2 regions of the Mammaliicoccus vitulinus genome follow, and region 1 is predicted to be linked to the other one. Evidence: predicted binding sites of a transcription regulator. Region 1 holds the regulator's gene; the other holds the start of a gene.
What was found. Region 1 encodes NrdR, which represses ribonucleotide reductase genes. Its sites were predicted from a motif close to AACACNATATATNGTGTT; they were not measured.
Positions count from the first base shown of each region.

Region 1 (15,660 bases):
ACACTCTTTTAAGACTTCACATTTTTTTAATGAAAGTTCTTCATCCATCGCAAAATGTTGTTCATATAATTCAAACGTTTGATAAGCTTCATCAAACTGTCCATTTTTTATTGCTTGATTAATACTCGTAATGAGCTGATTTTTCAATTTTGGAAATGGAATGATTTCACTCAAGGTTACTCACCTCTTCTATATATGCCGTCTATAATAAGACTACTCCATGTTTCATAGTTTTCATTATGCGACAATTCTGATTGATTAACCCAATTGATTTTCAATGTATCAGTCTCGATAGCTTCTACACTTTCTTTATCAACTTTTAATTTAAAGACAACACCTATATGAACTTTTCCAACTTCATTTTGATCATCGTTGATAAAGCCGATTAATTCCATATTTTCTACATCTTGTTTATTTAAACCAACTTCTTCTTCTAGTTCACGTGCTGCGTTTTCTCTTATAACTTCTTCAACATTAGTAGCGCCAGGAACATCATTCATATGTCCTCCTACGCCAATTGAACTTAAGCCATGAAGTCTACCTTCACCACCACCAGTTAAACGTTCATAAACCAATACTTCGTCATTTTCATTTTCTAATATGCAATACGAAATCAATTGTTTATATGAAGGGTCTTCCTCCATATCTCCACGTCTCTTTGTTTCATATTGATTAATTGTTTCATAAATATATTTTGTTTCTTCATCTTGAATTGATTTAAAGCCATCGAATTGATACGCTTCATCATTAAAAATTGTCTTTCTTGGTACAACTGTTATCATTTCGTCAAATTTAGACATATTATTCTCCTTATTCTTTTTTCTACACTATTTTATCAAAGGGAATATAAAGCGTAAAGGAGATGGGGCTATTCCTCCCTTTTTTCATAAAAAAACTGTCGATAAAGTTCAATCCTTTATCGACAGTTTAAATTGCGTATATGAACAGCTATTATTTAGCTAAAGCGTCTTTAGCTTTAGTAGCTAATTCAGCAAATGCTTTTTCATCTGAAACAGCGATTTCAGAAAGCATTTTACGGTTGATATCAATACCAGCTAATTTAAGACCATTCATTAAACGGCTATAGCTGATGTCGTTTTGACGAGATGCCGCATTGATACGTGCAATCCATAATTTACGGAATTCACGTTTTTTCTGACGACGGTCACGGTAAGCATAGTTACCTGATTTCATAACTTGTTGCTTAGCAACTTTATATAATGTATGTTTTGATCCAAAGTAACCTTTAGATAATTTTAAAACTTTTTTACGACGAGCTCTCGTCACTGTTCCACCTTTAACACGTGGCATTATAATTCCTCCTTAAAATGGACCATTAGTCCGCTATGTTTATTATTTTACGTACGTTAACATTTGTTTAACTCGTTTTGTATCTGATTTAGAAACTAATGAAGCTTTACGTAATTTACGTTTCGCTTTAGTAGATTTGTTTGCAAATAAATGTGAAGTGAACGCTCTAGAACGTTTTAATTGACCTGAACCAGTTCTTTTAACACGTTTAGCTGCTCCACGATGAGTTTTCATTTTAGGCATTGAGATTTCCTCCTATTATTTCGGTTTATTTTTCAGTTGAAATTGGCGATAACATTAAGAACATTGAACGCCCTTCCATTTTAGGTCTTTGCTCAACTGTTGCTATATCTTTACAAGATTCTGCAAAGCGTTCTAACACACGTTGACCAATTTCTTTATGCGTAATCGCACGACCTCTAAATCTAATAGATACTTTAACTTTATCTTCTTTAGATAAGAATTTTTGAGCATGCTTTAATTTTGTTTCAAAGTCATGTTCTTCGATAGTTGGACTTAATCGAATTTCTTTAACATTAACTACTTTTTGTTTCTTACGCATTTCTTTTTCTTTTTTCTGTTGTTCGAATTTATATTTACCATAATCCATAATTCTTGCAACAGGTGGTTTTGCAGTTGGTGCTACGATTACTACGTCTAAATCTACTCTTTCAGCCATTTCAATTGCTTCAATTTTAGATTTAACACCAATTTGTTCACCATTTTGACCTATAAGGCGAAGTTCTTTCGCACGAATTTTGTCATTAATTTGAGTCTGATCTTTAGCTATGGTTGACACCTCCTAGAATTTTACGAAGTCGTCCAAGAAAAAAAAGAACGAATGCACAATGCACCCGCTCTCATCCATAAACATTAAAGGTTTATTGTACCTGCTAACAGCTTTACGCGTCACTACAGGTGAGAAGCGGGTATGCTTCTACTTGGTCCGTTTCGTATTCAACAAGACTTATCTTACCAATTATAAACGTTCATGTCAATCTTTATTTAATATTCTTTTCAAATACTTGCATATCCACGTCTTGACTTAAATCAACTTGTTTTAGTGGAATCATTTTTGTTTTATATTTCACTTTATGGAATATAAAGAATGCTAAAAATACTGGAATACCCATATATGTGATGAAGAATCTTCTAGGTTCAAACTCACCTGTTTGAATGAAATCAACATCTTGACCAACAATTACAACCGCACAAAGTGCAAAAGCGAATAGTGGTCCGAATGGGAATAATTTAGCTGTATATTTTAATTTTGTTTTATCATAATTTTGAATATCAAAAGCTCTTCTAAATCTATAGTGACTAATTGCTATACCTAACCAAGCAATAAATCCTGTCATACCTGAAGCAGCGATAATATATTCATATGCACCACCACTTAAGTGCTCAATCGCAAATATAATGACAACAACGACTGCTGTAGCCATAAGCGCTGTATAAGGAACACCGAATTTATTTGTTTTTGAAAATACAGGTGAAGCAAGTTTATCTTTACTCATAGAGAAGAGCATTCTCACTGAAGCATACATACCAGAATTACCAGCTGATAATACGGATGTTAAAATTACTGCGTTCATAAATGAAGCTGCAAATGCTAAACCAGCGTTTTCGAATACGAGTGTAAATGGCGATTTAGCCACTTCATCTCCACCCATTAAATTAGGGTTCGTATAAGGAATGATCATACCAATTACAAAAATTGCTAAAATATAGAATAATAAAATTCTCCAGAATACTTGTTTAATCGCTTTAGGCACAGCACGCTCAGGATTTTCAGATTCACCAGCTGTAATACCGATGAGTTCTGTACCTTGGAAGGAGAATCCTGCTACTAAGAATACACCTAACACGAGCAAGAATGTATTAACATTAGAATCACCTAAGAATGGTGCGTCACCTGCTACGAAGTTATTGAATCCTAAATATTCTCCGCCTAACAAACCGAATATTGTTAATAAACCGACTCCAATAAAGATAATAACTGTAGCAACTTTAATGAAGGCAAACCAATATTCACTTTCTCCATACACGTGAACAGAAAGAGCATTTAAACCGAATATAATGGCCATAAATATTACACTCCATAGCCACGATGGAATAATTTCAAGCGGTTCCCAATAGCTGACAACTTGAGAAGCTATCGTAATATCAGCTGCAACTGTAATAACCCAGTTGAACCAGTAATTCCAACCTAGCGCAAATCCTAATGAAGGATCTACAAATCGTGTCGCATACGTACTAAATGATCCTGAAACCGGTAAATACGTTGCCATTTCTCCTAGAGATGTCATAAGAAAGAACACCATTAATCCGACTATTGCATATGCTAATAGCGCCCCTCCTGGTCCAGCATCTCTAATAGCACCGCCAGAAGTCATAAATAAACCTGTACCTATACAACCGCCAATAGCGATCATTGATATATGTCTATCTTTAAGCTTTCTTTGAACATTGTTTGTTGATTTTTCTTGAGACATTGTTATTTCCTTTCTCCATTCCACAATCGAGCCACTAAAAAAGTCGCATATCCTCAAGATATGCGACCTATATATGTTCATTCCATACAAATTGGTAGCACATCACTTAGTGTGACAGTCCAGTATTTATTAAACACTGGCCCAATAAATAGCATCATGGTTACTATTTATTTCGGCAATATCCCCTTTCATTATTTCAACATATGCGCCATTACGCTTCTGAATAATTACTATTGAATATTGCAACCTCTAACTCATTACTGAGGAATATTTAATTAAATTTACTATTAAAACTATACCCGATGACACAATGAATTTCAATAGCTTATTACTTTTTCAATCTAATTTCATCTACTAAGCTCCAGATGAACTCATCTTTTTCGACAGTTTTCGAATCTTTAGAACCATATTGGCGGACATTTACCTCTTGATTTTCCACTTCTTTGTCACCAACAACGAGTTGATATGGAACTTTTTTCATTTGAGCTTCGCGTATTTTATAACCCATCTTTTCATTACGATCATCGATGTGAACACGTACGCCTTGAGATTTCAATTCATCATGTAATGTTCTAGCGTAATCATAATGTAAATCAGCATTAACAGGAATAATTTCTACTTGTTTCGGCGCTAACCAAATTGGGAACACGCCTTTTGTTTCTTCTATTAAAAATGCAGTGAATCTTTCCATAGTTGAAATAACACCTCTATGGATGACAACAGGACGATGTTCTTCACCGTCATTACCGATATAAGTTAAATCAAATTTTTCTGGTAATAAGAAATCAAGTTGCGCAGTAGATAAAGTTTCTTCTTTACCCATTGCTGTTTTCACTTGAACATCTAATTTAGGACCGTAGAATGCCGCTTCACCAATTGCTTCTTCATATGGTAACTCCATTTCGTCAATAACTTCTTTAAGAACAGCTTGCGCTCTATTCCACATATCATCATCGTCAAAATATTTCTCTTTATCTTCTGGGTCACGTAAACTTAATCTAAATGTATAATCTTCGAATCCGAAATCATCATATACATCAAGAATCATGTTTACAACGCGTTTGAATTCTTCTTTGATTTGATCAGGTCTAACAAAGATATGCGCATCATTTAAAGTCATACCGCGGACACGTTGCAAACCAGATACTGCTCCACTCGCTTCATATCTATGCATCATACCTAATTCTGCAATTCGAATTGGTAATTCTCTATATGAATGACGGCTATTTTTATAAATCATCATATGGTGAGGACAGTTCATCGGTCTAAGAACAAGTTCTTCGTTTCCTAAGTCCATTGTAGGGAACATATCTTCATGATAATGATCCCAGTGACCAGATTTTTTATAAAAATCAACATTTGCCATAATTGGTGTATAAACATGGTCATAACCCATTGCGACTTCCTTGTCCACGATATAACGCTCTAATTCACGTCGAATTGTTGCACCGTTTGGTAACCATAATGGTAAACCAGCACCAATATCTTGATTCGTAGTAAATAACTCTAACTCTTTACCAATTTTTCTATGGTCACGTTCTTTTCTTTCTTCTAATACTTTTAGATAAGCTTTTAATTCTTTTTTATCGAAGAAAGCAGTACCATAAATACGTTGTAGCATTTTGTTATTAGAGTCGCCTCTCCAGTAAGCACCTGCAGTTGATAAAAGTTTAAATTCTTTAATTTTTGAAGTTGAAGGTACGTGAACGCCTCGACATAAATCAGTAAATTCACCTTGAGAATAAAGTGTTACGTTCTCATCTTCAGGAATTGCATCTATTAATTCTAATTTGTACTCATCATTTGTAAAGAAATCTTTTGCTTCATCACGACTTACAACTTTACGCGCAATCTTAAAGTTTTCATTCACGATTTGTTTCATTTCTTTTTCAATTGTTTCGAAGTCGTCACTAGATATTTTATGTTCAGTGTCTACGTCATAATAGAATCCACCTTCAATAACAGGACCCACACCAAACTTCACGTCACCATACAATCTTTGTAAAGCTTGAGCCATTAAATGTGCAGTAGAGTGTCTTAATACTTCTAATGCCTCATTGCTACCTGGTGTAACAATTTCTAATTCTCCATCATTTTCTAAAGGTCTTGTTAAATCTACTAATTGGTTATTAAATTTACCGGCAACAGCTTTTTTTCTTAAACCTGGACTAATAGATTGGGCTATTTCTTCTGTAGTTGTGCCTTGCTCGAACCCTTTCACACTACCATCTGGAAATTTAATGTTTATTTCACTCATAACGACTTCCTCCTCATTTTTTCTATTAAAGAACATAAAAAAGAGACCTCATCCAAAGGGACGAAATCTCTCGCGGTACCACCCTCATTAACGCGCTTATTTAAGCACGATAACTCTACATAAGATAACGGTCTTGAGCCGAATGCGGATTAACGCATCATGTATGAGGGAGTAACCATTTATATTGCATTATCTCAATTCCAGCGATATGAGACTCTCTGTGAATGCTTTATAGACGTCATGTCCTCTAAATTTTTATATTCATTTAAGATAACTCAATTATACAACTCTAATCTAAAATATCAAGCTAAAATTAAGCTCTATAGTTTTTGCCTTCTAGTTCATAATCTTCAGTAATGGTTTTGATTCTTTCCATAATACGACTCGCTTTCGTAATTTCAGCACCTTGTCTTGTTTTACTAAGGTGAAACTCTAATTCGTCGAAGTTAAAATTAGAACTGAAAAATGTAGGAAGTTTATGAACCATCCTATAGTGTAATATAGGTCCTAAAATTTCATCTCTTACCCACGGTGTTAATTCTTCTGCCCCGATATCATCTAGCATGAGCACTTTCGCTTCACGAGCGGACTCAAATCGTTCACTAAACGAACCGTCATTAAAACCATTTTTCAACACTCTTATAAATTCAGGTAAGTAAATAATTGTAGAAGCTTGCTTTTTCAACTTAAGCTGGTTAGATATCGCTCCTAAAATATATGATTTACCCGATCCAAATGGTCCATGAATATAGAGGCCTTTAGTGTCTTCGCCTGAAACGATTTTATTACATATTTCCATAGCTTTTTTAATAATAACCATTCTAGATTCATTATCAACGTATATATCTTTAATCGTTGCCTTCAACGTTTCTTCAGGCATTTGGAATGATGTCACAAGATTTGATTCAAATTTACGTTCATCATATTCAATTTTGTTCGGACAAGGTAAATACCTTGTCTTTATGTGATCATTTTGAATATATAATTCCGGGACATGCCCTTTAACAAAATTAATGCAATTACGGTAACTACTGCATTTTTCGCAGCATTTTGATTGGTCTTTATAGGCTTGTAACTGATCTAAATCTGTTTCAATTATTTCATTCGTTAATTCTGATCGATGCTCATCTAAAAATGCTTTAACTTCTTTATGCGTTAACGTTTCTCTTTTTATTTTTTCTAGTCTCTTTTGAAAATCTTTATTTTGTTTCAAATGTTGGCCTAGTGGTTCCATTAATGATCACCTTCTTTCCAAAAAGCTTCCATTTCTTTTTGAAGCTCTTGTTTTCGTTTTTCAAAAGCAGCATCAGATTCATTATTTTTCTGTTCTTCTTTTGGCGTTTCAGCTGACTTTTGTTTTAATAACCATTCAGGTGTTTTTTCAATTGATTTCAATTTAAATGTGTTATTTGCTTTATTATTTCGTTCTTTTTTCTTTTCAGCTGTTTGTTTATCAAGATTTTTAATATAATGATACGCTTCTTCAGCAGATGTTAGTTTTAACTTCTTCCAATTTGAAGCAATTTCTTCAATGTATGCTTTAGGTAATTGCATATTATTTTTAAACATTACATACTGCAATAATATGTTCATGACACCATATGGCAATTTTTCTCTCGTTACAACGTCTTCTACAACTCTTTTTTGTGAAATAGTTGGTTCTGACTTTGTAAATGACGCCAACATCTCAATTGGACTTGTAGTGTCTAACAGCTCAAACCACGATAATAAAGAATCTACTTCTTGTTTAGCATCATTTTGTTTAGCTTTCACGCTCTCTTTTTTCAAATCTAATGTTGGAAGTTCTCCCTCATGTTCAATTTGATAAATGGAGCGTGCGTGCTTTCTTAAATCTTGTAACGAAATGGTTTGGTTTTCCGTAATAGATTTTAGAATAATTGATTTCATTTCTACAGGCGTAATGCCATATAAAGTTGCAATTTGAATAATGACTTCTTTCGTTTGTTTATTCAATATTTCTTTAGATATCAAATGATTGTTTAATAACAGCTCTAACATTTCAAAGTCAAATCGCACATCTGATAAATCTAGTCCTTTATTTTTCACATCCGGTTTGATTTGAATATCATCTTGCTGTTCTATTTCTGATAGTTTAGGCACTTTAAACACATCTGTAAAACTTTTTGTAACTTCATGATATGCAGATGTTGAAATACTGCTATCCTTATATCTATTTTTCAGTGAAAGATATCTAGATTTGCCAATTTGTTGATATAAAAATACAGATAGCAAAGGATCATTGAAGAATTGCTCAGTAGTTGCAGGTTGTTCCAACATATATATAAATGTTTGCTCTTCTTGATTAGTCTTAAAGTAAGTCTTGAGCAAACCAATACCCTCTAATAAATCTAATGAATCTCTAAAGCTAGATAAATTTATTTTCAAATCATTCATTATTGTGTAATGATTATATGCTTCTGTCTCATTATGAAAATTAAACTGTGATAAATATAAATAAACACCAATCGCATCTGTCCCAATTAATGGCGTGTATAAGCTGATTAATATATCTTGATGGACATGTGTATAATTATAATTTGATTTAACGTAAAATCCATCGCTAGGTTTTACGCCATTAAAATATTCCGCCATTAATACTCACCTTACTTTCGGTCTTTCAATATTCCTTGCATCGATTTTAATAATTGATCTACATCTTTAAATTCTCTATATACTGAAGCGAACCTTACATATGAAACTTGATCCACTTCCATTAAGTGTTCCATTACTTTTTCACCTATATCGTTAGAAGATACTTCTGTTATACCTTCAGATCTCAATTCTTTTTCTACTTGATTTGTAATTTCTTCAAGCTTTTGGTAAGCCACAGGTCTTTTTTCACATGAACGAACGAGTCCGTTCAATATTTTATCTCTATTAAAAGTTTGTCTAGCACCATCTTTTTTAACAACAATTAAAGGTGTTAGTTCTACTCTTTCAAAAGTTGTGAAACGAAATCCACATGATTCACATTCTCTTCTTCTTCTAATCGCAGTTAAATCATCAGCGTGTCTAGAGTCTACTACTTTAGAATTTTCATATTTACAATTAGGACACCTCATTCGTTTCACCTCTTATATACTTTTATTATTCATATACAAATTATACAGTAGTTTCGTATTTTTTTAAATGCTCACTATTTTACATATGGTATACATTAATACATTTACGCTACAAAAGATAATTTTTAAGCAAAAAGAACGTAACGTGGCATTAAATTTACCACATTACGTTCTTTGCACAATCTATATTCATTATGAAATTTTTTGTTCTTTAACTTCTGATAGTATATTAGCAACTTGTTCAGCTAATTCAACAACTCTCATTGAGTAGCCCCACTCGTTATCATACCAAGCTAACACTTTAACTTTATTTGAGCCAATAACCATTGTAGATTGTTCATCAACAATTGCTGAATGAGGATTTGTGTTGAAGTCTATAGAAACAAGTGGTTCATCACTCACATCCATAATACCTTTTAATGCACCTTTACTTGAACGACGTAAAGCATCATTTACATCTTCGACAGTTACATCTGTTTTCAAATCTACAACTAAATCTACTAGAGAGACATTCGAAGTTGGTACTCTTAATGCCATACCATGCATCTTGCCTTCCAATTCAGGAAGTACTAATGATAAAGCTTTCGCTGCGCCTGTCGATGTAGGTATGATACTATCTGCACAAGAACGTGCTCTTCTTAAATCTTTATGAGGATTATCTAGATTTTTTTGATCATTCGTGAAAGCGTGCACTGTTGTCATCAATCCATTTTCAATACCAAATGAATCATTAAGAACTTTTGCAACTGGGCTTAAACAATTTGTCGTACATGACGCATTAGAAATAATGTCATACTCTTTTAAATCAAGCGAATCATCATTCACCCCTCTAACGATTGTTTGAACTTGTCCACCTTTAGAAGGTCCAGTTAGTATAACCTTTTTAGCACCAGCATCAATATGAGAGATAGCTTTATCTCCATGATTAAACTTGCCAGTCGCTTCAATAACAATATCAATACCTAAAGTTCTCCATGGTAATAATTTAGGATCTCTTTCAGAAACAAGTAATATTTTATGACCATTTATAACAATACCATCTTCAACCGCTTCAATATCGCCATCTAATTTACCATGTGTTGAATCATATTTTATTAAATGTGCAATTGTTTCAGGTGGGTAAGAAGCATTAATAGCCACAATGTTTAAATAATCTGATTTAAGTGAACCTCTTAATACCATTCTTCCAATTCTTCCTAAACCATTAATTGCAATATTTTTCTTCATAGTCGAGAACCCCTTTTAATGTGATATACTATTTATTGCAATTAGTATATCACATTAAAAGTTTATTGAAAACGTTTTCTATTATGTTTTTGAGAAAATTTTTAAATAGCTTATCTATGTATACATAAAGCAGCATCTCTACATATACACTACAAAATCCACAACATAAAAACGCCTAATCCGTATGATAATTCAAACAGATTAGGCGTTCTATTTTTTAACAAAAGTGCATCATAAATGCTTGCTTTCAATTAATGTTTCTATATTTTGTGCTAATTCTTCTAATGTTCCATTATTATCTATTATTTCATCTGCTAATTGTTTTTTTTCTTCAATTGGCATTTGTGATTGTATTCTAGAAGTTGCTTCGTCGTCACTCAATTGGTTGCGTTGTTTCAGACGAGAAATTTGCGTTTCTTCTGTAGTATAAACTAACCACGTTTCATCTACTGTATCTTGTAATTTGTTTTCGAACAGTAAAGGTATATCCATAATTACCTTTTTACCTTTTTCTAATCCGAATTTCTTTTCTGCATCCATAATGTCTCTAACAATTGGATGGATGATATTATTGAGCTTTAGTCGCATCGCTTCGTCTTTAAAAACTACCGATCCTACATATTGCCTATTCATTTCTCCATCTATTATTGCTTGATCACCGAATACTTCTTGTACTTGTTTAAGTCCTGTACTACCTTTTGCGACAGCTTTTCGACTTGCGATATCTGCATCTACTATATAAAATCCACGCTCTTTTAATATGTTTGAAGCGGTCGATTTTCCAGTGGCAATTCCACCTGTTAACCCTATTACACTCGCCATTGTTTCACCTACTTTTGACAATTTGGACAATAATGCGTATTTCTAGTTGCGATCACTTTTTGTTCTACTGGGCCTCCACATTGACCACAAACCTTTTTACCGTATATATTATGCTTATCTTGCATCGTTCCTTTTTCACCATCAGCATTATAATAATCCGATATACTCGATCCACCGTTTTCTATACCTTCTTGTAAAACATTGACCACTTCATCAAATACATTTTTTCGCTCTTCTTGACTTAAATCTTTTACCGTTCTCGTTGGTAACACACCTGCTCTTAGCAAAGCTTCACAAGCATAAATATTTCCACAACCAGCAATAACTGTATGGTCTAAAATAGCAACTTTGATTGGCTTGTTCATAAATTTCTTTGATGTGATTTTGTCGAGATAATGTTCATACGCCTCTTGAACAAAAGGCTCTGGTGCGATTTTAAGTACAGATGGATATTCAGTTAACTCATCCAATGCTCTTAACTCACCAAATCTGCGTATATCTGTATAAATAAGTTGTAAACCATTATCTAGTTCAAAAATGACATGCCAATGCTTTCTATGATTATCTATTTCAATATTAGATAAGTCAGGAACGGTAAAGAAAGCGCCAGTCATACCAAAATGACACATAATAATTTTGTTATCTTGTTCATTCTCAATTTCTATAAAAATATATTTACTTCTTCTATATACACTGGCAATTTTATAATGTTCAGTTCTTTCTTTAAATAATTCTAAAGAAGTTCCCTTAACAATTGTTTCTTTACCGATTTCTTTTCCAATTTTAACTTTATCTGAAAAAGTTACTTTTTGTATCGTCGCACCTAATATTTTAGGTGTGATGACTCTTTTAACACTTTCAACTTCTGGTAATTCTGGCATATTCAGTCTTCCTTCTATTACTTATTTTGCATCGTACCAAGTTTCACCATAACTAGACTCTACACTTAAAGGTACAGATAATTCGAGAGCATTATCCATGATGTCTTCTACAAATGGTTTAAATGCTTCTAGTTCCTCTTCAGGTACTTCAAAAATTAATTCATCGTGCACTTGTAATAATAATTTAGCATTAAAGGCAGTTTCTTTCATTTTATTAGAAAATTGAACCATAGCTAATTTGATAATATCAGCTGCACTACCTTGAATAGGTGTATTCATTGCTGTTCTTTCAGCAAAACTTCTTAAATTAAAGTTTCTATTCGTAATATCTGGCGTATATCTACGTCTATGAAGCAATGTTTCAACATAACCTTTTTGTTTAGCATCTTGAACAATAGTATCCATATATTCTTTTACTTTAGGAAAACTATCTAAATAATCATCTATAAACTTCTTAGCAGCTTTTCTCGTAATGCCTAGACTTTGGCTTAAACCATAATCACTGATGCCATATACAATACCAAAGTTTACTGCTTTTGCTTGTCTTCTCATATTCGACGTTACTTCATCTTTATCTACGTTAAACACACGCATTGCAGTAGTTGTATGAATATCTTCATTTGCAGTAAAGGCTTCTTTCATATGTTCGTCACCAGTTATATCAGCTAAGACACGCAATTCAATTTGTGAATAGTCGGCAGCGAATATAACGTGATTTTCTTTGCTAGGACGAAATGCTTTTCTAATCTTTCTGCCTTCTTCTAGTCTTATCGGTATATTTTGTAAGTTAGGTTCTATTGAACTTAATCTACCAGTTTGAGCCAATGTTTGGTTAAATCTCGTGTGAATTTTACCTTCAGAAGTAATCATTTTTTGTAAACCTTCGATATAAGTCGATTGCAACTTAGCAAGTTGTCTATACACTAAAATATCTTCAATAATTGGGTGTTCATTTCTTAATTGTTCTAAAACATCAACTGCTGTAGAGTACCCAGTCTTTGTTTTTTTAATAATAGGTAATTTTAAATCTTCAAATAATACGACACCTAACTGTTTAGGTGAATTTATATTAAATTCAGTTCCAGCATGACTGTGAATTTGTTCAATTAATTTATCAAGTCGTGTTTTTAAGTCTTCTTGCATTTCTTTTAACGTCTCTTTATCGACTGTAATACCGATATGTTCCATTTCAGCTAACACTCTAGCTAATGGCAACTCTAAATCATCATGAAGACTAAATTGATCTCTTTCTTTGAGCAATTCAATCATTTTTTCTTTTGACTCATATATTGCAGTCACTTTTTTGGCAATACTTTCAAAAAGAAATTCGTTTTCAGGAACATGCAATTTCTTACCTTTGCCATATATACTTTCATCGTTAGGTACGTAATAAACACCAAATTCTGATACAACAGAATAAATATCTTCAATTGTTCTTGAAGGATCTAATATATAACTCGCTAACATCGTATCAAATTGAATGCCATTCACTTTAATACCTAATCTTTCACACAATATAATCGTCTTTTTAGCATCATAAACTGAAAAATGAACATTTTCATTTTCTAACCAAGCATGTAATGCTTTATTTTCTTTTAATTCTTCTGCCGAAACAACATAAGCTTGATCGTTAGCATGAATCGCAAAGCCAAGAACATCAGCTTTTAAATAGTTATTTTCATTAGTTTCAAAATGTATAGCAGCTTCAGTAATATTTTCAAAATCAAAATCATTTAAATGTTCTTGATATTCTATTACGCGATCATCATAAGCTTCAGTACTTGCATCCATTTGATCAAGCAACTGTTTGAATTCTAAAGTTTTAAATAGTTTAATCTTTTCTTCATCGTTATCGTCAGTTAACTTTAAGTCTTCTATCGTTACTTCTATTGGACTATCTCTATTAATTGTTGCAAGCTCTTTACTTAGCTTCGCATTATCTTCATTATCTATAAGTTTTTCTTTCATTTTAGATGTTTTTAATTCATCAATATTTTGATAAACACCTTCTACTGTTTCATACTGTTTCAATAATTTAATAGCAGTCTTTTCTCCAATTCCAGGAACACCAGGAATATTATCAGACTTGTCTCCCATGAGACCTTTCATATCAATAATTTGGTTTGGTACTAAACCATCATATTTTTCCGCAATAAAATCAGGCGTATAATGATCAATGTCAGTTACACCTTTTTTAGTATAATAAATCGTTACATTTTCACTCGCTAACTGTGTTAAGTCACGATCACCCGTAATAATGATTGTCTTTAAATTTTTCTCGTCAGCTTGTTTAGAAAGTGTACCAATGATGTCATCCGCTTCATAATTTTCTAACTCATAATGTTTAATATGATAGCTCTCTACCAACTGACGGATATATGGTAATTGGCTTCTTAATTCATCAGGTGTCTTCTCACGACCACCTTTATATTCGCTATACATATTATTTCTAAACGTTGTCTTCCCTGCATCAAACGCAACCATGAAATGCGTAGGCGCCTCTTCTTTTATAATTTTATCTAAAATCATCGTAAAGCCGTAAATTGCATTTGTATAAACGCCTGCTTTATTTGTTAATAAGGGCAATGCAAAAAACGCTCTAAATGATAAACTATTACCATCGATAAGTACCAATTTTTCCACTGTAGGATACCTCCATCACTATATTGATTTCATTTTATCATATCTCACACTATAATCAGATTGTTTAGCATAAAATAAAAAAAGCGAAATACACATGTATTTCGCTCAATCATCAAAATGAAGGGGTCTATATTTATTCTATCTATCAATGATTAATTCAGTATGAATAGATTGTAAATTTTGTATGAAGATTATTCGTTAAATAGCTTCACGATAAAATGAGAACCTTGTCCAACTTCTGATTCCACTTTAATTTGTCCATTGTGTGCTTCAATTATATGCTTTGTAATCGATAATCCAAGTCCTGTTCCACCTGAATCTCTACTTCTTGCTTTATCCACTCTATAAAATCTTTCGAATATTCGTTTTTGTTCATCTTCTGATATTCCGATACCATTGTCTTGAACTGAAATAATTTGTCCATCTCCTACATCCTTAACCGTTAAGATGATTTGGCTTGATCTCGGTGAATAACTAATAGCATTTGATAATAAATTAATCATAACTTGTGTCATTTTATCTTTATCACCTAATGAAACAACATTTTGATCTATTTTGTTAACCAATTCTATATCTTTTTTCGTTGCAACGGTTGAAACCGTATTTATGGAATGTTCAGCTATTTCTGTTAAAGATATAGGTTCTTTAGGTATTTCGTCATTTTGTTCTATTTTTGACAAATCTAATAAATCTTGAACAAGCGATTGAATCCTATTAGACTCATCAAGCATAATATTTAAGAACATATCTAATGATTCTGGATCATTTTTTGCACCGTCCAACAATGTTTCAGCAAACCCTTTTATAGATGTGATAGGTGTACGCAATTCATGAGAAACGTTAGCAACAAAATCTTTTCTCATATGCTCTAATTTTTTCAATTTTGTTATATCATGCATAACAACTACTAAACCTAACAAGTTTCGTTTTTTTCTAGATAA
Region 1 is NZ_CP118974.1:1,084,342-1,100,001, reverse strand. Features, by position in the region: gene PYW35_RS05550 (hypothetical protein) at 1-174, opposite strand, end outside; gene PYW35_RS05545 (NUDIX domain-containing protein) at 177-800, opposite strand; gene rplT (50S ribosomal protein L20) at 952-1,311, opposite strand; gene rpmI (50S ribosomal protein L35) at 1,354-1,554, opposite strand; gene infC (translation initiation factor IF-3) at 1,580-2,110, opposite strand; ribosomal protein L20 leader region at 2,135-2,260, opposite strand; gene PYW35_RS05525 (amino acid permease) at 2,313-3,806, opposite strand; lysine riboswitch at 3,894-4,066, opposite strand; gene thrS (threonine--tRNA ligase) at 4,135-6,063, opposite strand; gene dnaI (primosomal protein DnaI) at 6,377-7,297, opposite strand; gene PYW35_RS05510 (replicative helicase loading/DNA remodeling protein DnaB) at 7,297-8,676, opposite strand; gene nrdR (transcriptional regulator NrdR) at 8,688-9,146, opposite strand; gene PYW35_RS05500 (glyceraldehyde-3-phosphate dehydrogenase) at 9,339-10,373, opposite strand; gene coaE (dephospho-CoA kinase) at 10,605-11,195, opposite strand; gene mutM (bifunctional DNA-formamidopyrimidine glycosylase/DNA-(apurinic or apyrimidinic site) lyase) at 11,204-12,076, opposite strand; gene polA (DNA polymerase I) at 12,098-14,719, opposite strand; gene pnpS (two-component system histidine kinase PnpS) at 14,911-15,660, opposite strand, start outside.

Region 2 (15,660 bases), 1.0 Mb from region 1:
ACATATAATCTTGAAAGTTCACGTGTAGAAATTTCTGAATTAACATATAAGATTGTAGAAATACCTTGGTCTACGTGCTCTTGAATTGTTGCAATTAAATCAATTAATTTCATTTGATCTGTATTAAATGCTGATTTGTAATACCACATCGTTTCTGGTGATAAGAATGGCATTGGATAGAATGTTTCTGCATTACCATATGTTCTTCTTTCAATTTGGTCTACGATAGGCATTACTGAACTTGTAGCATTTTGCACATATGAAATACTTTGAGTTGGTGCAATAGCAAGTCTGTACGCGTGATATAATCCATTCTCTTTAACCGCTTCTGCTAATGCTTTCCAATCTTCAGCTGTTGGAACGTCAATGCCTTCAAATAATGCTGTAACATTATCAAATTGTGGTTTAATATCATTTTGAATATATTTTTCAAAATATTTACCTGAAGCATAATCAGATTTATCGAAATCAACATACGTTTCTTGTCTTTCTTTCGCAATTTCCATTGAACGTTGAATAGAATAGTAATTCATAGTCATAAAGAATACATTAGCAAAGTCTTTTGCTTGCTCAGACTCATAGCCAATTTTGTTTTTAGCTAAATAACCATGTAAATTCATAACGCCTAAGCCAACTGAATGTAATTCACTGTTCGCTTTTCTCACACCTGGAGCATTTTTAATTTCTGTATCATCAGAAACAACTGTTAATGCGTCCATTCCGATATGAACTGAATCTTTAAATTTCTTAGATTCCATTACATTCACGATATTTAATGACCCTAAGTTACATGAAATATCACGTTTAATTTCATCTTCTGTGCCGTAATCATTAATAATAGATGTCTCTTGTAATTGGAAAATTTCCGTACATAAGTTACTCATTTTAATTTGACCAATATTTGCGTTCGGATGTACTTTATTCGCATTGTCTTTGAACATCAAATAAGGATAACCTGATTGTAATTGTGTTTGCGCAATTGTATTGAGCATATCACGAGCGTCTTTAGCTTTTTTAATAACATTAGGATTTGCAACAAGCTCATCATAATATTCATCTAGGTTAATATCGTCTAGCGTTACACCGTATTCACGTTCAACAGTGTGAGGTGCAAACATATAGAAATCTTTACCTTCTTTAGCAAGATCAAAGAATTTTGAAGGAACGATTAAGCCTGTAGATATTGTTGAAAGTCTAATATCTTCATCAGCGTTAACTTTTTTAGTATCTAAAAATTCTAGTACGTCATAGTGGAAGATGTTTAAATAAACTGCACCTGCACCAGGTCTTTGACCAAGCTGATCAGCATAACTAAATCCACCTTCTAATGATTTCGCAACTGGAAGTACGCCTTTAGCTACCCCTTTAATGCCTTTGATTGCTTCACCACGAGCACGTAATTTAGATAAATTAATAGCTACACCGCCACCAATTTTACTCAATTGTTTAGCAGTTGAATCGATAAAGTTAATTGAATTTAAACTATCATCTGCTTCTAGTAAGAAACAACTGACTAACTCACCACGTCTTGCTCTACCAGCATTTAAGAATGTTGGTGTTGCAGGTTGAATACGTTGTTCAATCATACCTTCAACAAATTGCTTAGCTTGTTTAACATTACCTTTAGCTAAATATAGCGCCACAATAATAACGTGTTCTTTATATGTTTCTAGATATTCGGATTTATCATTAGTCTTTAATGCATAATCTTTGAAAAATTTACTTGCTGACATATAACTTGCAAATTGAAAAGGAATTGAATCTGCAAACTGGTTGATCTCTTTAAGTGATTCTTCACTGTATTCTTTAAATAAATCATAATAGAAGTCTTGATCAACTAAAAAGTGCAAGCGTTCCATTGGATCATTAAATTGGATTGTTTTTTCTGCTATTTCTTCTAAATATACTTCTAAAGCTTCTTGATCTTTTTCAATATCGAAAAAGCCGTCTTCTCTTCTTTTAGTTACTTTATTGTTTAATTCAATATGATTTTTCTGTTGTTTGTTGATCATTTTCATAGAGATTAACCACCTTTTCTTTAAATTCATCTGCTATTTCTTGGTTACCGTGTAATTCAAATTTCATCAATAAAGGGACATGATATTTATTCGCGATTTCTTCACTTGCTTTCGCGAAATTCTGTCCCCAATTTCTATTTCCACTACCTGCTACCGCTCTAAGATGTTGATGATTTACATTCAAGAAATCTTGCACAGTGTCAGGTACTTGGCCGAATCCAATTGTACCTGTAACCATTATAAATGGTTCGTTTATTACATTTGTTTTGTTAGCCTCAGTGAGAGCCATTGTATCAGACAATCCAGCCCTCTGAATGAACCGTCTTACATTACCTGTTAAAGAGTAATAAATTATCTTCATAAACTTTCACCTACCACATATATATACTTAACAAATTGTATTTATAAAATTAAAAATACAAAAATTTTAACACTTTATTCATTTTTGTACTAAATGTGCAAAACACAAGATATAGTGTTCAATTTCTTATGCACATACTATATTGTGTGTTTTATTATAACACTATAAATGATTCATAACACTTATAATACCTTAATTTTTATAAAAAAATAGGCTTGACTTTCCTACATCTTCTAATAAACATTGCTATATCAACATTTAAAAATATCTTTCATTTAAAATTTATATTTAGAATCCAAATGCGTTAACAAGACATATACTTTTTAAAGTGAATTATGATAATATATGTTCATTGATAAAAATTGGAAGGTGTATAAATGAACTCTACAGTTAAAGGTATAATAGCCATACTCATTTCATCAATAGGATTTAGTTTAATGGCTGTATTCTTCAGACTTTCTGGTGACTTACCGGTTTTTCAAAAATCACTCTTTAGAAACCTTATTGCGATGATTGTACCCATTTACTTCGTTATCAAATTTAAAGCACCCTTTTTCGGTAAATTAGAAAACCAACCATTGCTTATATTACGTTCCACACTTGGTTTAATTGGTGTGTTGCTCAATATTTATGCAATCGATCATATGGTTTTAAGTGATGCAGACATGTTAATGAAATTAAATCCATTCTGGACTATACTACTTTGTGCATTGTTTTTAAATGAAAAAGCCCGGAAATATCAAATTATTGCAATGGTTGTTGCAATTGCAGGTGCACTTTTCATCATTAAACCTACATTTGATTCAGATACAACCCCTGCAATTATCGGATTACTATCAGGTATTTTTGCTGCTGGCGCATACACAGCTTTAAGACCATTAGGACAACGCGAAAAATCTTATACAACAGTTTTTTATTTTTCATTCTTTTCAACAGTCGCATTAATCCCATTTGTCATATTTACATTTGAACCGATGACGACATCACAAGTTATCATATTGTTAATGTCGGGTGTGTTCGCAACAATTGGTCAGTTTGGCATAACAATCGCATATAGTTTTGCTGCTGCTAAAGATATTTCAATATTTGTATATGCTTCTGTAATATTTAGTGCTTTACTCGGTTTCATCATATTTAAAGAGGTACCCGATTTATTAAGCTATCTAGGATATATCATTATATTCCTTGCAGGATATTATATGTTCAGAAAAGCTCAAAGAAATCCAAAACCGAAACAATCCATTTCAAAAGGAGAATCATAATGTCAGAGGGAAGAAATAAAGAAGAATTAAAAGATATCACATTATTAGGGAATCAAAACAATCAATATCACGATCAATATACGCCAGAGGTATTAGAAGTGTTTGACAACAAACACCAAGGTAGAGATTACTTCGTTAAATTTAATTGTCCAGAATTCACATCATTATGCCCAATCACTGGACAACCGGATTTTGCTACTATTTATATTTCTTACATTCCAAATGTAAAAATGGTAGAATCTAAATCTTTAAAATTATATCTGTTTAGCTTTAGAAACCACGGAGATTTTCACGAAGATTGTATGAATGTCATTATGAATGACTTAATAGAATTAATGGACCCCCATTATATAGAAGTTTTAGGTAAATTTACGCCACGAGGTGGCATTTCAATTGATCCATATACGAACTACGGTAGACCAGATTCAAAGTATGAAAAAATGGCAGAATATCGCATGATGAATCACGACTTATATCCTGAAAATATAGATAACAGATAATTCATATACCACATCCCTTTATTGCGGATGTGGTTTTTTCACTATATAACATTTACATTTTTCACATATATAGACATATTAACCACCTATAAAAGAAAACGCTTACAAAATTAATTTTTTTTAAAATTACGTGTAACCCTTGACGCTACTGTATTTAATTATTTTAAATAATCACTATTGTATGAATATTGTTAATCTTTAACTTGTGTTTATTTTACGAAACGATTACAATTTAACATGTGCTAATTTTAAGTACATCTAAAAAATGAATACAGTTTATTATGAGGGGAAGTAAAAAATGGGTAACAAACATTATACTAAAGAGGAAATTATCCAGAGTACACCGCGTACTGGTTTCTTTGGCCATCCTAAAGGCTTATCAACATTGTTCCTAACTGAATTTTGGGAAAGATTTAGTTATTATGGGATGAAGGCTATTCTTGCCTACTACATTTACTATTCAGTAGCAAAAGGCGGATTTGGCATTGATCAAGGTTTAGCACTTCAAATTGTATCTATCTACGGTGCACTTGTTTATATGAGTGGTGTCATTGGTGGATGGATTGCTGATAGAATTACAGGTACACGACATGCATTATTCTATGGTGGAATACTCATCATGATCGGTCATGTTCTATTATCACTACCGAGCAATTTCACTTTATTATTAGTCGCACTTTTATTCTTAATCATTGGTACAGGACTATTGAAACCTAACATTTCATCAACTGTTGGTTTATTATATGAGAAAAATGATCCAAGATTGGACTCAGCATTTACAATTTTCTACATGTCAATCAACTTAGGTGCATTACTATCACCACTATTAATCGGTTGGTTACAAGTTAACGTTGGTTTCCATGCTGGTTTCGCAGTAGCGGCAGTAGGTATGTTTCTCGGTTTAATCATTTATTTCTTAACAAACAAGAAATATTTAGGTCTAGCTGGTATAGAAGTACCGGATCCGTTAAATTCAGAAGAAAAGAAAAAAATTACAAAAATCGTTGCAATTGTCGTTGCAGTCATCGCAATTGTCTGCGTTATTCTAAGTATATTTGGTCAATTAACATTACCGAACTTTGCGAACTTCATTTCAGTTCTAGGTGTTCTATTACCAATTTATTACTTTATAAAAATTACTGTAAGTAAAAAGACGGAAGATTACGAACGTACACGTGTGTATGCGTACATACCATTATTTATAGCTGCAGTAGCGTTTTGGATGATTCAAGAACAAGGTTCTACAGTATTAGCACAATTTGCAGATACTAAAACACAATTAAGTATGGCTAAACTAACTGGTGGTGCAATTGATTTCAACATACCAGCAGCTTGGTTCCAGTCACTTAACCCGTTCTTCATCATTCTATTCGCACCAATATTCTCAATCTTATGGGTTAAACTAGGTAAGTTCAATCCACCTACTGTTTATAAGTTCTCTATAGGTGTATTCTTAGCAGGTCTTTCATATATCATTATGGTTGTACCTTTATCAAGTGATTCATCATTAATCAACCCAGTATGGTTATTCGCAAGTTTCTTACTAGTAACACTTGGTGAACTTTGTATCTCACCAATCGCTTTATCAACAACAACAAAATTAGCACCAAAAGCATTTACAGCTCAAATGATGAGTGTTTGGTTCTTATCAAATGCTATGGCACAAGGGTTAAATGCTCAAATGGTTAAAGTTTACACGAGTATAAGTTCAAATGATTACTTCTTATACTCAGGTATTTTAGCAATTATTATAGCTATCTTACTTCTAGTAGCTAGTCCAAAAATCAAAACATTGATGGGCGGCATAAAATAGAATTTATCAAGAGACTGGGACATAAATATCCATTCTCAAAATAGAAAATCTCTTCATTAGGTAAGCCTAGTGAAGAGATTTTTTATATTTTAATATCTTACGATTTTGAAAGTGCATGCTGTATGTTGCAAGACTTACCAAACAAGCAACATAGAACGCCCGTATGTTTTAAAATCTTACGATTTTGAAAGTGCATGCTTGCCTGGGGGTATGGCTCGAGCCTGTAGTCTCTCACTCATACTATTCCCCCGGGCGTCAGCACTTTGCAAAATCGTGGAGAATATTATAGTGAAATTAGTTAAAATCTAAAGTACATAAATTGGTTTAGCTTTAATGGCTACCAATATAAGAAAAAGAGCGTAAATTCCTATTTATTCAAGAATTTACGCTCTTTCTTGTTAATCTAGGATGTTAATGTCCCAGTCATCTTTTTGCTATTTATCATGTGGATCCTGACTTGATAAATTCACGGATAAATCGCACCAAGACTCAAACAATATTGTGCGTTTTTGGTAAATTTTGGATAAAACGCACGAAGACTCAGAAGATATTGTGCGTTTCTGATAAATTCACGGGTAAAACGCACGAAGACTCAGAAGATATTGTGCGTTTCTGATAAATTCACGGGTAAAACGCACGAAGACTCAGAAGACTGAAAATGTTTCACAAGAAAACATACGCATTATAAAAAGTGATTCTGTATGTTACTTTCCTTTTTAATATAATTTTTTTTGATTATTCAAAATTTTAGAACTTATTAAAATTTTATTGAATTTTATAATTTATAGAGTTAAAATGTTCTTTAAACTTACCTAATTGGGTGGAGTTTAGAAAGGAAGCGATTTTTTATGAGCAAAATGACGCGAGAGGAAATGGTAGAAACTGTTCCTCAACATGGGTTTTTTGGTCATCCACGTGGATTAGGCATATTATTCTTTGTAGAATTCTGGGAACGTTTTAGTTATTACGGGATGCGTGCGATTTTACTGTATTATTTATACTTTTCTGTTAGTCAAGGTGGGCTTGGATTAGATAAAATCACAGCGCAACAAGTTATGTCAATGTATGGTTCACTCATATTTATGACTGGTATATTAGGTGGATGGGTTGCCGATAGATTACTTGGTTCACGTCGATCATTGATGTACGGAGCCGTACTTATTATGTTAGGCCACGTAGTATTATCTTTACCATTTGGTTTAGGTGCATTTTTAATATCTATGATTCTTATTATCGTAGGTTCAGGATTAATGAAACCGAATATTTCAAACGTTGTTGGAGGTTTGTACCACAAGAGCGATAATAGACTGGATGCAGGGTTCGTTATATTCTACATGTCAGTTAACATGGGTGCCTTAATATCACCACTTATTATTGACAAAGTGCGTGTTAGTATAGGATTTCATCAAGGTTTCTCTATCGCAGCATTTGGTATGTTATTAGCTTTAATAGCTTATGTACTATTCCAAAGAAAAAGTCTTGGAGAAGTTGAAAATCACCCTTCTAACCCTTTAAATCATAAAGAAAAGCTGAAATATTCTAAAATATTTACATATAGTGCGATAGGTATTGTTATCCTTTTAGGTATATTATATTCAATTGGACAACTTACATTTAATTCAATTAGTTTAATCGTATTAATAGTCGGTATCGTTGTACCCTTTATATATTGGGCAATTATGTATCGCAGTCCAGATATCGATGCCACTGAAAAATCAAGACTGATAGCATATATACCGCTTTTCTTAGCTTCAGTATTATTCTGGAGCATTCAAGAACAAGGTTCGAACGTACTTGGGGTATTTGCTCAAGAACACACTCAATTAGATTTAAATGCATATGGTATTAACTTTGTTATACCAGCAGGTTGGTTCCAATCTATAAATCCTTTCTTCATCGTTATATTTGCGCCAGTTATTTCATTCTTGTGGCAAAAGTTAGGAAAATACAATCCATCTACACCACTTAAATTTGTAATTGGTTTAACATTTGCAGGTATTTCATTTATTGCTATGATGATTGCAATGTCCATGCAACAAGCAGAACTGATGAATCCAATATGGTTAATATTTAGCTTCTTCTTATGTGTAATCGGAGAACTGTGTTTATCACCTACTGGATCAAGTGTGTCTGTTAAACTTGCACCAAAAGCATTTTCAGCACAAATGTTAAGTCTTTGGTTCTTAACAAACGCAACAGCACAAGGTATTAACGGTCAACTCGTTAAACTTATAGAACCATTAGGACAACAAAATTACTTCGGACTAATTGGTGCAATTGCAATTGTCGTGGCATTGATTGTATTAGCCATGACACCAAAGATCAAAAAACTTATGCAAGGTATACACTAGTACAACATAAAAATACGACATCAGCTCATTGAGCTTGATGTCGTATTTTTTATTTATTTTGATGATTCTGATACAGTTTCATGATGTTTAGCGTACTCGCCGTACTCACCTAAGAAATATTCTTCTACTTCTAGCCAGTTTTGAACTTTTGGCCATTTATCATACTCAGCATTGTGATCGGCAGCATACATAAGAGCGTGGTTATTAAAGCTTTCTAATTGTTTAGGGTTGTCATCAATTAGGTAGTCTGTATTGACGATGCCTTTATCACCGCAGAACACAAAATGTTGTGGTGATAAAAATGGCATATGTTCTCTTAGCCAATCATATTTGTCAGCAAATGAAGTTGGTACGTCCATTGCCGCAGTGACAATATATACGTCATAATATTCATTTAATTTTTGAACGACTTCAATCGCATTCGGAAATACTTCTAAATCTCTGAAGAAGCCATCCTCTCTTAAAATACTCGTAAGAACACCTTGGTGCTCTGGCATCATATTACGTATTTTTGTACCTTTAAGTTCTTCCATTGTTACATTTGAAGCAGTTTCTTCATTGTAACGTCTTAATAATTTTTTAATTGTGTCAGCTAGAACTTCATCCATATCAATACCGATTGTTTGCTTCGTCATTATACCTACTCCTTTATATCTATCAATGTCTACTAGTATATCAAAGAAATTAATGACTTTCCTTTTTTATGAATTATGCGTTTCAAAAAATGTTTCTAATACTTTTAACATTTTATCATTATGTTCACTGAAACCCATCGTAATTCGAACGCCATTTGGAAATGGTCGTGTAATAAATCCTTCTTTGATTAAATAATCATATAATACTTGAGGCTCTTCAGTATTTACATATATAAAATTCGTTTGGCTATCATAAATATGTTCTTTGAAAGAAGCATTTAAAAACTTCTCTATTTCTTGACGATTTTTTTGTGTCATTTCTTTTAAATAAGTTTGGTCTTTTATCGCTGCATCTGCTGCAACTGCAGATAAAGATGTTACGTTGAAAGGCAGTCTCACGATATCTAATTGATCTAATAAAGACTCATTCGCTATCGCATACCCTATACGCTGTGAAGCTAGTCCATACGCTTTAGATAACGTTCTTAACACAACTACTTGGTTATATTTTGATAACAGTTCTAAACTGTTTGGGATATCGTCAGCAACTGCAAACTCTATATACGCTTCATCAATTAACACAATAATGTCATCAGGCACTTTTTTAATAAAAGATTCGATGGCATCATGTGAAAGATATGTGCCAGTAGGATTATTAGGATTACATATCCATATTAATTTAGTTTTGTCTGTGATTTGTTCATACATAGCATCTAAATCAAAATAACCATCTTTAAGTGGTGTTGTTTTAACTTGTGCACTTTCAATAATGGCATGATGTTTGTACTGTCCAAACGTCATATCACTTGTTAATATTTCATCGCCAGGCTCTAAGACAGTTCTTGAAATAATCATAATAACTTCGTCTAAACCTGAACCAAAAAAGATTTGTTCTTTTTTTACATTAAGGAATGTGCTTAATGTTTCTTTCACTTCAAACTGTTTCACTTCTGGATAATAGAATAATTCGTCTAAATTATTTTTAATGGCTTCTTTTACTTTTGGTGAAGGACCATATAAATTTTCATTTGAAGCAAGCTTGACCATTTCTCCATCTATGCCATACTTTTCTTTTAATTGTCTCGGTGATAAACCCGGTTGATATGCCTGTAATTCACTTAACTGTTGCTTCATAATCTAAGACCTCCAAATTGAAATATAAAAAACGGTAAATCGAAATTTACCGTTTTGTAATTTATTAGTATTATAGACCTAATCATTTTCATAAATCAATGGTATTTAGCTAATCAAGTCATTCTTCTCTAAATATTCTTTTGCAACTTGATAAGCGACTTCATCTTTAATCGTTACTCTATAATTCATTTCTTGCATCTCTTCATCCGAAATTTTACCTTTTAGTTTATTCATAGCTTTAACGACATCTGGATGCTCTTTCACAGTTTCTTTCTTCATTAAAGGTGCACCTTGATATGGTGGGAATAGCTTTTTATCATCTTCTAAGACGACCATTCCATATTCTTTAAGTTCAGCATCTGTTGAATATGCATCAATTAAATCAATGTCGTTACTTTCAAGTGCTTGATATCTTAACTTAGGTTCCATTGTTTTGACATCTTTAAAGTTCAAGTCGTATTTTTTCTGAACACCTTTGTATCCATCTTCACGATCATTAAATTCTAATGTGAAACCAGGTCTAATATCATCTTTAACTTTATCCAAATCAGAAATCGTTTTAATATTATGCTTTTCTGCATACTCTTTTTTAACAGCTAAAGCATAAGTATTGTTATATTTCATCGGTTCAAGCAACTGCATATCGAATTTTTTGTCTAAACTATTGTTAGCTTGGTTATAGACATCTTCTTCAGTCGTTGATTTCGGCGTTTCTTTAGTCAATTCTCCTAAAACTGTTCCTGTGAATTCTAAATAACCGTCTATTTCATCAGACTTTAATGCATTAAACAAGAATGATGTTTTACCCATCCCTGCTTTTACTTCTACCGTATTATCAGTTTCTTCTTCTATTAATATTTTGTACATATTCGTAATCACTTCTGGTTCAGACCCTAGTTTGCCAGCTAAAGTAATTTTGTCACTTTTTTGGGCAAATAGAGGTATTGTAACAGACAGTAAGAAAATGATTAATATCGTCCCTAAAATAATTAACGATTTTTTGTATGAAATTTTCTCTAATATTCTTAAAAAGACATCAAAGAAAATTGCTAATATTGCAGCTGGAATCGCACCTAACAATATTAATGAGGTATTATTTCTATCAATACCTAAAAGAATTAAATCTCCGAGTCCACCAGCGCCAATTAACGCTGCTAAAGTCGCAGTACCAATGATGAGTACCATAGCAGTTCTAATACCAGCCATCATAACAGGCATAGCAAGCGGTAATTCAACTTTAGACAACCTTCGTCCTGTTTTCATACCAATGCCTCGTGCCGCTTCAATAAGTGATGGGTCGACTTCTTTAATACCGGTATATGTATTCCTTAAAATTGGCAATAATGCATATATAACAAGTGCAATAATTGCAGGAAGACGTCCGATTCCAAACAATGGAATCATTAAACCTAGCAATGCTAGTGATGGAATTGTTTGTAACACAGCGGCTATATTAATAATAACTTCTGCTAATTTTTTAGTTTTAGTAAGTAATATACCGAGTGGCACTGCGATCACAACAGCTATCAACAACGCAATAAATGACAGCTGTATATGTTCTAATAATGTCTCTAATAATTGACCTTTTCTGCTTGCAAGCGTTTCGAATAATGCATTCATTATGAAACACCTCTATTCTTTTCAGCCAAATAGCTAAATACATATTGTCTTGTCACAATATGGCTAGGAACATTGTCCCCTTTATCCATGATGATTGCTTCATGTTCAGCTAATAATCCATATACGTCATCAATCGTGTGAGATGGTTCTACTTTTGGATACTGTTCAATGGATTCTATATGTACTTCTGATATAGGTTGTGCAATATCACCGAGTTTAACTTGTTTCAATACATGTGTATCTACATTACCAATAAATGATTTTACGAAATCATTTTTAGGTCGGTGTATAAAGTCTTCTGTCGTTCCAATTTGTTCTATATGACCTTGATTTAACAAACAAATGCGGTCTCCCATTTTCATTGCTTCCTCAATATCATGCGTTACAAAGACGATTGTTTTTTTAATTTTTGATTGTAGCTTTAACAAATCATCTTGTAAATTCTTTCTGCTTAACGGATCCAATGCACTAAATGGTTCATCCATTAATATAACAGGCGGATCTGCAGCAAGCGCACGTATCACACCTATACGTTGCTGTTGTCCACCAGATAGTTCTCTAGGATATCGATCTCTAAATGTATCGGGTTCTAAACCTACCATGTTTAATAATTCATCTACTCGATTAGCGATATCTTTCTTTTTCCATTTTTTCATTTCTGGAACTTGCGCGATATTTTCTTTAATCGTCATGTGCGGAAACAGCGCGATTTGCTGAAGTACATAGCCTATATCCCATCTCATTTCTGAAACGTCATAATCGCTAATTTGTTTATCGTTAAAATATATATACCCTTCCGATAATGGTATAAGTCTGTTAATCATTTTAAGTGTAGTCGTTTTCCCGCAACCTGAAGGTCCAATTAGAACAAAAAATTCACCTTCGTTAATGTTGAAACTCACATTATCTACTGCTTTTTTATCCCCGTATATCTTTGAAACAGCTTCAAATTTGATCATTCATAGACACCACATTTCTATTTATTGTCTGTAACGCATTTTACTCTTTCATTATTTACCCTAATTTCACAATAAAATACCTATCATCATTTAAATTGGTTGCTTGTAACTTTTGATTGTGTCGATAAATATCGGACAATAATGTTTCAACTTATAGCTACCTATTCCATCTATTAAAATCATTTCTTTTTTAGATTCTGGTAACCTTTTCGCAAACTGTTCTAGAATTTGATCTGAGAAGATAGACAAAGGTGATACTTCTAATTCTTTACTTAAATCTTTCCTTACTTCAATTAATCGTTCAAATAAAGCACGATCGACATCTGCAATTGTTTGAATATCAACTATTTCTTTCGGCTTAGATTTGAATGGCGTTGTCATAATTTCAACATTCCCTCTAAGTACTTCCATAGCGTCTTGGTCTACACTTAATATCTCTTTATGCTCATTTAAATAACCTTTGTAACGTAACTCATCTAATAAATGGTGACATTCATTGGTTGTATAGTCTTTTAAGATACCGTACGTACTTAGTTCATTGTATCCTAATGAGGAAATTTGAGGTGTTTGTTCTCCCCTCAATACTTGTATGATCATATTTCGTTTTTCTTTTTGTTTTAACCTTGCGACACAACTTAATATTTTTTGTGCTTCCGTTGTCATATTATATGACTTTTCAGATTGAATACAGCTTGAACATCTGCCACATTCTTCTAATTTTTCATCTGGATTGAAGTAATGAATCATCATAGCTTCTAAACATTTAGTTGTCTTCGTATATTGAATCATTTGTCTAAGTTTTTCGCCTTGTTTTTCTTTATATTCATCATCAGCTGGGCTTGATGATATAAAGAATTTTTGAAGATCAATATCTCTGTCTGAAAACAGTAAAATACATTCACTCTCTAATTGATCTCGGCCTGCTCTACCCGCTTCTTGATAATAAGATTCAATATCTTGTGGCATATTATAGTGAATGACAAACCTGACGTTAGATTTATCAATACCCATACCAAACGCATTCGTAGCGATAGCTAGTTTGATATCATCTTCAATAAATTTACGTTGTGCACGCTCTCTTTCGTCTTTAGGCAAGCCTGCATGGTACATAACATTCTGTATATCCAAATCATCTAATGTTTCACTCAACTGCTCTACTTGTTTTCTAGTAGAACAATAAATAATACCTGAATGTTTAATATTACTTTTCACATAATCTTTAACAAAATTGAGTCTTTGATACGTATTATTCACTTTAAATGTTAAGTTTTCACGTTTAATAGATGTTTCAACAACATCATTTTCAGCTATGCCCAACTTTTGAGAGATATCTGCTTGTACTTCTTTAGTCGCTGTTGCAGTTAAAGCCACGAGCCTAAAGTGATGAGGTAAACTCATAACATGTTTTATGACCTCTTGGTAACTCGGTCTAAAATCATGTCCCCATTTAGAAATACAATGTGCCTCATCAAACGCTATAAGTTGAACATTACACTTGTTAATCATTTGAATAAACTGCGGTTGGTTAAATCGTTCTGGTGCAATATATAGAAAATCTAACTGCCCTGAAACGAGTTCATGCTCTACTCTCTTCTTTTCCTTACTCGTTAAAGTACTATTTAAAAATTCAGCTTTAATCCCCATTGATTTTAAGCTATCAACTTGGTCTTTCATTAAAGAAATCAGTGGACTAATGACAATTGTGAGTCCATCTAAATATAGACCTGGCACTTGATAACAAATTGATTTACCGCCACCAGTAGGCATAACGCCTAAAGTAGGACGATGATTAATGACTTTATCTATAATTTCTTTCTGTCCATCTCTAAATTGCTGATATCCGAAATACTCTTTTAAAATATTTTGCATCTATATTTACACCTCTATACGCTTATAATCTGTCTGATAAGGATGACCAACGCTTATAATCTTCTTCGTATTGCGCTTCAATTGATGTTTTTTCATTTGTCAGTTCGTTTAACTTTTCATAATTTGTCGCATGTTCAACCATTTCTTGTTCAATCTTTTCTAATCTTGTTTCAATATATTCAATATTCTCTTCTAGTTGTTCAAGTTCTCGTTTTTCTTTAAATGATAATCTACCAGTTGGTTTAGATTTCGATTCAGCTTTTTGTGCTTCTTTATGTTGTTGTGAAGATTTTTTATCAACCGTTCTTTTGTACGCTAAATAATCTTCAAAAGTACCTAACATTGGTTCGATTTGTTTGTCATGAATATACCAATATTTATTAGCCACTTTATTTAAAAAGTATCTATCATGGCTTACAGTTATAACTGTTCCACCAAATTCATTAATATAAGCTTCAAGTATCGTTAATGTTTCAGTGTCTAGATCATTTGTTGGTTCATCTAAAATTAATACATTAGGCTCATGTACTAACAATTTAAGTAGATATAGTCTCTTCTGTTCGCCACCTGACAGCTTATTAATTCGAGTGCCATGCGTTTGACTAGGAAATAGAAATCTTTCAAGCAACTGGGTAACTGATACAACTGTCCCATCTTTCTCTTTCGCTACTTCACTTTCTTCTCTCAAGTAATCAATCATTCTTTCGTCAGAAGTTAAACTTTCGTCTTGCTGTTTAAAGTATGCTATTTTAACCGTTTGACCTGTAATCAAGTTACCGTCAAATGTTTGATCTAAGCCACTTATAATGTTAAGCAATGTTGTTTTACCTGCTCCATTTCCCCCAACAATTCCAATTCTATCGCCCTTTTGTATAATTGTTGTAAATGGATCAAATAAAGTTCTGTCACCTATTGATTTAGAGACATCCTCTAATTCAAAGACTTGTTTACCTAAACGTGAGTGCGCTAAATTTAAACTTGCCTCTCCTTGTGTCTTTTTATTAGACAAATCATCTTCTAAATCATTAAATCTGTTGATTCTTGCTTGTTGTTTAGTTGAACGAGCTTTAGCGCCTTGTCTCATCCAGTGTAATTCTTGTTTATAAAGTGCTTTTTTCTTAACATTTTGTTGAGCTTC
Region 2 is NZ_CP118974.1:2,124,283-2,139,942, forward strand. Features, by position in the region: gene nrdE (class 1b ribonucleoside-diphosphate reductase subunit alpha) at 1-2,018, opposite strand, end outside; gene nrdI (class Ib ribonucleoside-diphosphate reductase assembly flavoprotein NrdI) at 1,981-2,379, opposite strand; gene PYW35_RS10675 (DMT family transporter) at 2,757-3,641, shown strand; gene queF (preQ(1) synthase) at 3,641-4,141, shown strand; gene PYW35_RS10685 (peptide MFS transporter) at 4,440-5,954, shown strand; gene PYW35_RS10690 (peptide MFS transporter) at 6,803-8,305, shown strand; gene PYW35_RS10695 (5' nucleotidase, NT5C type) at 8,359-8,940, opposite strand; gene hisC (histidinol-phosphate transaminase) at 9,007-10,074, opposite strand; gene PYW35_RS10705 (ABC transporter permease/substrate-binding protein) at 10,180-11,694, opposite strand; gene PYW35_RS10710 (ABC transporter ATP-binding protein) at 11,694-12,653, opposite strand; gene recQ (DNA helicase RecQ) at 12,744-14,522, opposite strand; gene PYW35_RS10720 (ABC-F family ATP-binding cassette domain-containing protein) at 14,545-15,660, opposite strand, start outside.
Region 2: a site for NrdR is predicted at 2,481-2,498, ahead of nrdI (class Ib ribonucleoside-diphosphate reductase assembly flavoprotein NrdI). Genes of this name have one in related genera too.